DNA from 2 places in the Pseudomonas sp. Stari2 genome. Region 2 is predicted to be linked to the other one. Evidence: predicted binding sites of a transcription regulator. Region 2 holds the regulator's gene; the other holds the start of a gene.
What was found. The regulator sigma-54, encoded in region 2, starts transcription at its own class of promoters, with help from an activator protein. The targets are predictions, from matches to a motif close to ANTGGCATNNANNTTGCTNT.
Positions count from the first base shown of each region.

Region 1: flgB (flagellar basal body rod protein FlgB) is a predicted target of sigma-54. The motif match lies at 1,369-1,388, and genes of this name have one in related genera.

Region 1 is NZ_CP099760.1:4,929,653-4,933,053, reverse strand. It holds gene NH234_RS22520 (chemotaxis protein CheV) at 1-316, shown strand, start outside; gene cheR (protein-glutamate O-methyltransferase CheR) at 364-1,191, shown strand; gene flgB (flagellar basal body rod protein FlgB) at 1,430-1,837, shown strand; gene flgC (flagellar basal body rod protein FlgC) at 1,841-2,284, shown strand; gene flgD (flagellar hook assembly protein FlgD) at 2,300-3,028, shown strand; gene flgE (flagellar hook protein FlgE) at 3,059-3,401, shown strand, end outside.
Region 2 is NZ_CP099760.1:1,207,101-1,210,501, reverse strand. It holds gene lptA (lipopolysaccharide transport periplasmic protein LptA) at 1-206, shown strand, start outside; gene lptB (LPS export ABC transporter ATP-binding protein) at 206-931, shown strand; gene NH234_RS05330 (RNA polymerase factor sigma-54) at 1,118-2,611, shown strand; gene raiA (ribosome-associated translation inhibitor RaiA) at 2,685-2,993, shown strand; gene ptsN (PTS IIA-like nitrogen regulatory protein PtsN) at 3,005-3,401, shown strand, end outside.

The DNA of each region.
Region 1 (3,401 bases), 2.6 Mb from region 2:
GGCGCTGAACGACGGCAAACAGGCGCTGGATTACCTGCGCAAGCTGGTCGATGAGGGCAAGAAGCCGGAAGAAGAGTTCCTGATGATGATCTCCGACATCGAAATGCCGGAGATGGACGGGTACACCCTGACGGCCGAAATCCGCAGCGACCCTCGCATGCAAAAGCTTCATATCATCCTGCATACTTCGTTGTCGGGTGTGTTCAACCAGGCGATGGTCAAGAAGGTCGGTGCCGATGACTTCCTGGCCAAATTCCGTCCTGATGACCTGGCATCCCGGGTAGTCGACCGGATCAAAGCAGCAGATATCAGCTAGGGACTTTCCGTCCCTGGCGGTCAACACGATTTAAGAGGCGGCATCATTTGTCTACGGGTAATTTGGATTTCGAACAGTTCCGGGTCTTCCTGGAAAAAGCCTGTGGCATTTTGCTCGGTGAAAACAAGCAGTACCTGGTCTCGAGCCGTCTCAACAAACTGATGGAGCAGCAAGGCATCAAGTCCCTGGGTGAGCTGGTACAGCGCATCCAGACCCAGCCGCGCAGCGGTTTGCGCGAGCAGGTGGTCGATGCCATGACGACCAACGAAACCCTGTGGTTTCGCGACACCTATCCGTTTGAAGTCTTGAAGAACAAGGTGCTGCCCGAGGCGATCAAGGCCAGCCCCAACCAGCGTCTGCGGATCTGGTCGGCGGCCTGCTCGTCGGGTCAGGAACCCTATTCGCTGTCGATGTCGATCGACGAGTTCGAGCGGACCAACATCGGTCAGTTGAAGATGGGCGTGCAGATTGTCGCCACGGATCTGTCCGGCAGCATGCTGACCAACTGCAAGACCGGCGAATACGACAGCCTGGCGATCGGTCGTGGTCTTTCCGCCGATCGTCTGCAGCGCTACTTCGACCCGAAAGGGCCGGGACGCTGGGTGATCAAGGCGCCGATCAAGAACCGGGTGGAATTTCGCTCGTTCAACTTGCTCGACAGCTACGCAAGCCTTGGCAAGTTCGACATCGTGTTCTGCCGCAACGTGCTGATCTACTTCTCCGCCGAGGTGAAGAAGGACATCCTGTTGCGTATTCACAGCACACTGAAGCCGGGCGGTTATCTGTTCCTCGGCGCTTCCGAAGCGCTGAACGGTCTGCCGGATCATTACCAGATGGTCCAGTGCAGCCCGGGGATCATTTACCAGGCGAAGTGACTGTCACCGGCAACACAAAAAACGGGAGTCCTCAGGGACTCCCGTTTTTTATGCCTGAGGTTTTTTGCGGGCGGCAAGCGGCAGAAAAGCGGCATCCGGCGGAAACCCGTTGCCGCTTTTCTGGCATTGCCGCTTTGCCGATCCCCTGCAAAGCCCCGGAATACGGGGCTTTTTAAAACTGGCACGACGCTTGCTATAACCCTGTTACGAAAAACCCGGTCACCTGAAGGTTCCCGACATGAGCATCAGCTTCGATAAAGCGCTCGGAATTCACGAAAAAGCCCTGGGCTTCCGCGCCCAGCGTGCCGAAGTCCTGGCCAACAACATCGCCAACGCCGACACCCCGAACTACAAGGCTCGGGATCTGGATTTCTCCAAAGTGCTCGAAGCACAGAGCCAGAAGAACGCCAACGGCACCATCGCCCTGAACATGACCAACAGCCGTCACATCGAAGCTGAAGGTCTGGGCAATGGCGACGAGTCGCTGATGTATCGCACGCCGATGCAGCCATCGATCGACCAGAACACCGTTGACGCTCAGCTGGAACAGTCGAACTACGCGGAAAACGCCGTCGGCTTCCAGGCCAGCTTCACCCTGCTCAACAGCAAATTCAAAGGGCTGGTGTCAGCCCTGCGCGGAGAGTAATCCATGTCCCTGTCCAGCGTTTTCAACATTGCCGGCAGCGGCATGAGCGCCCAGACCACGCGTTTGAACACCGTGGCTTCGAACATCGCCAACGCCGAAACCGTCTCGTCGAGCATCGACCAGACCTATCGCGCCCGTCACCCGGTGTTCGCCACCATGTTTCAGGGCGGCCAGAGCGGCGGCAGCAATTCGCTGTTCCAGAACCAGGACGCCGCAGGCCAGGGCGTGCAGGTACTCGGCGTGGTCGAAGACCAGAGCAACCTCGAAGCGCGCTACGAGCCGAATCATCCGGCCGCCGACGCCAAGGGCTACGTCTACTACCCGAACGTCAACGTGGTGGAAGAAATGGCCGACATGATTTCCGCGAGCCGGTCCTTCCAGACCAACGCCGAAATGATGAACACCGCCAAAACCATGATGCAGAAGGTACTGACCCTCGGTCAGTAATAAGGGGCGACTGTCATGAGTGTTACCGATACCACCAGCAGCCTGACGATGAACGACATACTGGCCAACTCTTCGAAGAAGACCAGTAGCACGACCACCGGCGGCATCGCTTCGGCTACCAACAGCGCCACCGGCGGCCAGGCCCTGGGCAAGGATGCGTTCCTGCAGTTGCTGGTGACCCAGCTGAAAAACCAGAACCCGCTCGACCCGCAGGACAACAGTGCATTCGTTGCCCAGCTGGCGCAGTTCAGCAGCCTCGAGGGGATCACCACCCTCAACAGCACCGTGAGTTCGCTGGCCGGCAACTACAACTCGTCGCAAGCCTTGCAGGCTTCGTCGCTGGTTGGCCGCAACGTGATCGTGCAGACCAACTCGGTCCAGCTCGACGATCCGAGCAAAGGCATGACCGGTTCGGTCACCGTTCCGTCGTCGATTGCCGGCGGCACCGTCAGCATCACCGACAGCAGCGGCACGGTCGTTCGCACCATCGATCTGGGCAGTCGCGCCGCCGGCAATGCGAGCTTTACCTGGGACGGCAAGGACAAGGACGGCAACCTGGTGAAGACCGGTACTTATACCGTCAAGGCCAACGCCTCGATCAATGGCACCTCGACCGATATGGCGACCTACCTGCCGGCCACCGTCACCAGCGTGACGATCAGCCAGACCGGCGGCGAGCTGATGCTCAACCTGTCCGGCAAGGGCACCGTTGCTCTGTCCAAAGTACAAACCATTGGTATATAGAGCCGACTAACCGGCACAAAGGAGTGGAATATGTCTTTCAATATCGGCCTTAGCGGTCTCTATGCAGCCAACAAGCAACTGGACGTGACCGGCAACAACATCGCCAACGTCGCGACAGCCGGTTTCAAATCGTCCCGCGCGGAATTCGAAGACGTCTACTCGGCGACTCGCCTGGGCAGCGGCAGCAAGGTCATCGGCAACGGCGTGCGCCTGGCTAACGTTTCCCAGCAGTTCACCCAGGGTGACATCAACAACACCGGCAACGTGCTGGACATGGGGATCAACGGTTCCGGCTTCTTCACCCTGAGCAACAACGGTTCGGTGTCCTACACCCGTGCCGGTACGTTCAAGGTCGACAAGGACGGCTACATCA
Region 2 (3,401 bases):
CGCAGCAAAACCGCGTAGTACTGATCGACAAGGCCAAGGTCATCGACAAGGACAATAACGTCACCCAAGGCGAGAAAATCGTCTATGACACGGTGAAAAAGCTGGCCAGCGCGGGTCGTGCCACCGGCAACAAAGTCACCGAAGCGCGTCCGCGCATTGACATGGTGATCCAGCCGAAGAAGAAAACCGACGAGAAAACCCAGTAATGGCAACCCTGAAAGCTCAGCACCTTGCCAAGGCCTATAAAAGCCGCCAGGTCGTGCGCGATGTCAGCCTGTCAATCGACAGCGGTCAGATCGTCGGCCTGCTCGGCCCCAACGGCGCCGGCAAGACCACCTGCTTCTACATGATCGTCGGCCTGGTGCAGGCCGATCAGGGTCGCGTGCTGATCGACGACCTGGACGTCAGCCACCAGCCGATGCACGGCCGCGCCAAGGCCGGTATCGGCTATCTGCCACAGGAAGCGTCGATCTTTCGCAAACTGTCGGTAGCCGACAACATCATGGCCATCCTCGAGACCCGTCAGGAGCTCGACAAGGCCGGCCGTCGCAAGGAGCTGGAAAGCCTGCTGCAGGAATTCCACATCAGCCACATCCGCGACAACCTCGGCATGAGCCTGTCCGGTGGTGAGCGTCGCCGGGTGGAAATTGCCCGTGCACTGGCCACCGCACCGAAATTCATCCTGCTCGACGAACCGTTCGCCGGTGTCGACCCGATCTCCGTGGGCGACATCAAGCAGATCATTCACCACCTCAAGGCCAAGGGCATCGGTGTGTTGATCACCGACCACAACGTCCGCGAGACGCTGGATATCTGCGAAACGGCCTACATCGTCAATGACGGCCAACTGATCGCCGAAGGCGACTCCGCGACCATCCTCGCCAACGATCTGGTGAAGGAAGTGTATCTGGGTCACGAGTTCCGTCTGTAAACGCGACAGCATTCGACCGACCGTCCGGGTGCTGTAACGTTGAAGCGCACTTTTATACGCTTTTATTGTTACAGCGCTCTAGGCAAACACGACAGTTTCAGGCATATAATTTGCTTAAGTTTGGCGCTTCGGCGCCCTGTAGTGGATGGCGCATAGCGCCGGCGAATAAGGTGTTAAGCCCCTGCCATGAAACCATCGCTAGTCTTGAGAATGGGCCAGCAGCTGACGATGACACCGCAGCTGCAACAGGCCATCCGCCTGCTCCAATTGTCGACCCTGGACCTGCAACAGGAAATCCAGGAGGCTCTGGAATCCAATCCGATGCTCGAACGCCAGGAAGACGGCGACGACTTCGACAACTCCGATCCCATGGCCGACAACGCCGAACAGAAGCCCAACACCGAGATTCAGGAGCCTTCCTATCAGGAGACCGCCCCAACGGTCGACAATCTTGAAGAAGGCGAATGGAACGAGCGAATCCCCAACGAACTGCCTGTCGACACCGCCTGGGAAGACGTCTACCAGACCAGCGCCAGCAGCCTGCCAAGCAGCGATGACGACGAGTGGGACTTCACCACCCGCACCTCTGCTGGCGAGAGCCTGCAAAGCCACTTGCTGTGGCAGTTGAACCTGGCACCGATGTCCGACACCGATCGCCTGATCGCCGTGACCCTGATCGATTGCATCAACAATCAGGGTTACCTCGACGAAACCCTTGAAGAAATCCTCGACGCCTTCGACCCGGAGCTCGACATAGAGCTGGACGAGATCGAAGCCGTCCTGCACCGCATCCAGCAATTCGAACCTGCCGGGATTGGTGCACGCAACCTGGGCGAATGCCTGCTGCTGCAATTGCGCCAGCTGTCGGCCAAGACCCCTTGGCTGGCCGAGGCCAAACGCCTGGTCACCGATTACATCGACCTGCTCGGCAGCCGCGACTACAGCCAGTTGATGCGGCGCATGAAGCTCAAGGAAGATGAACTGCGCCAGGTCATCGAACTGGTACAGAGCCTCAATCCGCGCCCTGGTTCGCAGATCGAATCCACCGAAGCCGAATACGTGGTGCCTGACGTGATCGTGCGCAAGGATAACGAGCGCTGGCTGGTCGAGCTGAACCAGGAATCGGTGCCGCGCCTGCGGGTCAACGCCCAGTACGCCGGTTTCGTACGCCGCGCCGACACCAGCGCCGACAACACGTTCATGCGCAATCAGTTGCAGGAAGCCCGCTGGTTCATCAAGAGCCTGCAAAGCCGCAACGAAACCCTGATGAAAGTAGCGACCCAGATCGTCGAGCATCAGCGCGGTTTTCTTGAATACGGCGACGAAGCCATGAAGCCACTCGTGCTGCATGACATCGCTGAAGCGGTGGGCATGCACGAGTCGACAATTTCCCGGGTAACCACACAAAAATTCATGCATACCCCACGGGGCATATATGAACTGAAATACTTTTTCTCCAGCCACGTCAGCACCTCCGAAGGCGGCGAATGCTCGTCCACGGCAATCCGCGCGATCATCAAGAAACTGGTTGCTGCGGAAAATCAGAAAAAGCCGTTGAGTGACAGCAAGATCGCTGGTTTACTGGAAGCACAAGGCATTCAGGTGGCTCGCCGCACCGTCGCCAAGTACCGCGAATCCCTCGGGATCGCGCCTTCGAGCGAACGCAAGCGGTTGATGTAAGCCACGTTACAGCGTTCCAGTGGCAGGCTCTTCGGCCTGCCGCTTTATGCACTGGCAACGAAGGAGAAGCTGTATGCAAGTCAACATCAGTGGACACCAACTGGAAGTTACCCAACCTCTCCGTGAGTACGTTGAGCAAAAGCTCAAGAGGCTTGAGGGGCATTTCGACAAGATCACCAACGTGCAAGTCACGATGTGCGTCGAGAAGCTGAAGCAGAAAATCGAAGCCACGCTGCATATTCCCGGCAACGAGGTCGTCGCAAACGCGGAACATACCGATATGTACGCAGCGATCGACGCGCTGACCGACAAGCTTGATAAACAACTCAAAAAGCATAAGGAAAAGACCCAGAGCCTGCTTCAGGGCGCTACCGGTCGATAACCCCCACCCCCATGATCCGACTTGAAAGCATCCTGACCCCCGGCCGTTCCCTGGTGAACGTGCCGGGCGGCAGTAAAAAGAAAGCCCTCGAACAAATTGCCAACCTGATCGCCCGGGAAAAGCCGGATCTGGAGATGCAAGATGTCTTCGAGGCGCTGATTGCCCGTGAAAAACTCGGTTCGACCGGTTTTGGCAACGGCATCGCCATTCCCCATTGCCGCCTCAAGGGTTGTGAATCGCCCATCAGCGCCTTGATGCACCTTGAAGCCCCTATCGATTTCGATGCCATCGATGGCGCACCGGTGGACCTGCTGTTCGTGCTGCTGGTCCCGGAAGCTGCCACCGATGCACACCTGGAACTGCTGCGCCAGATCGCCAGCATGCTCGATCGCAAGGAAGTACGCGAAA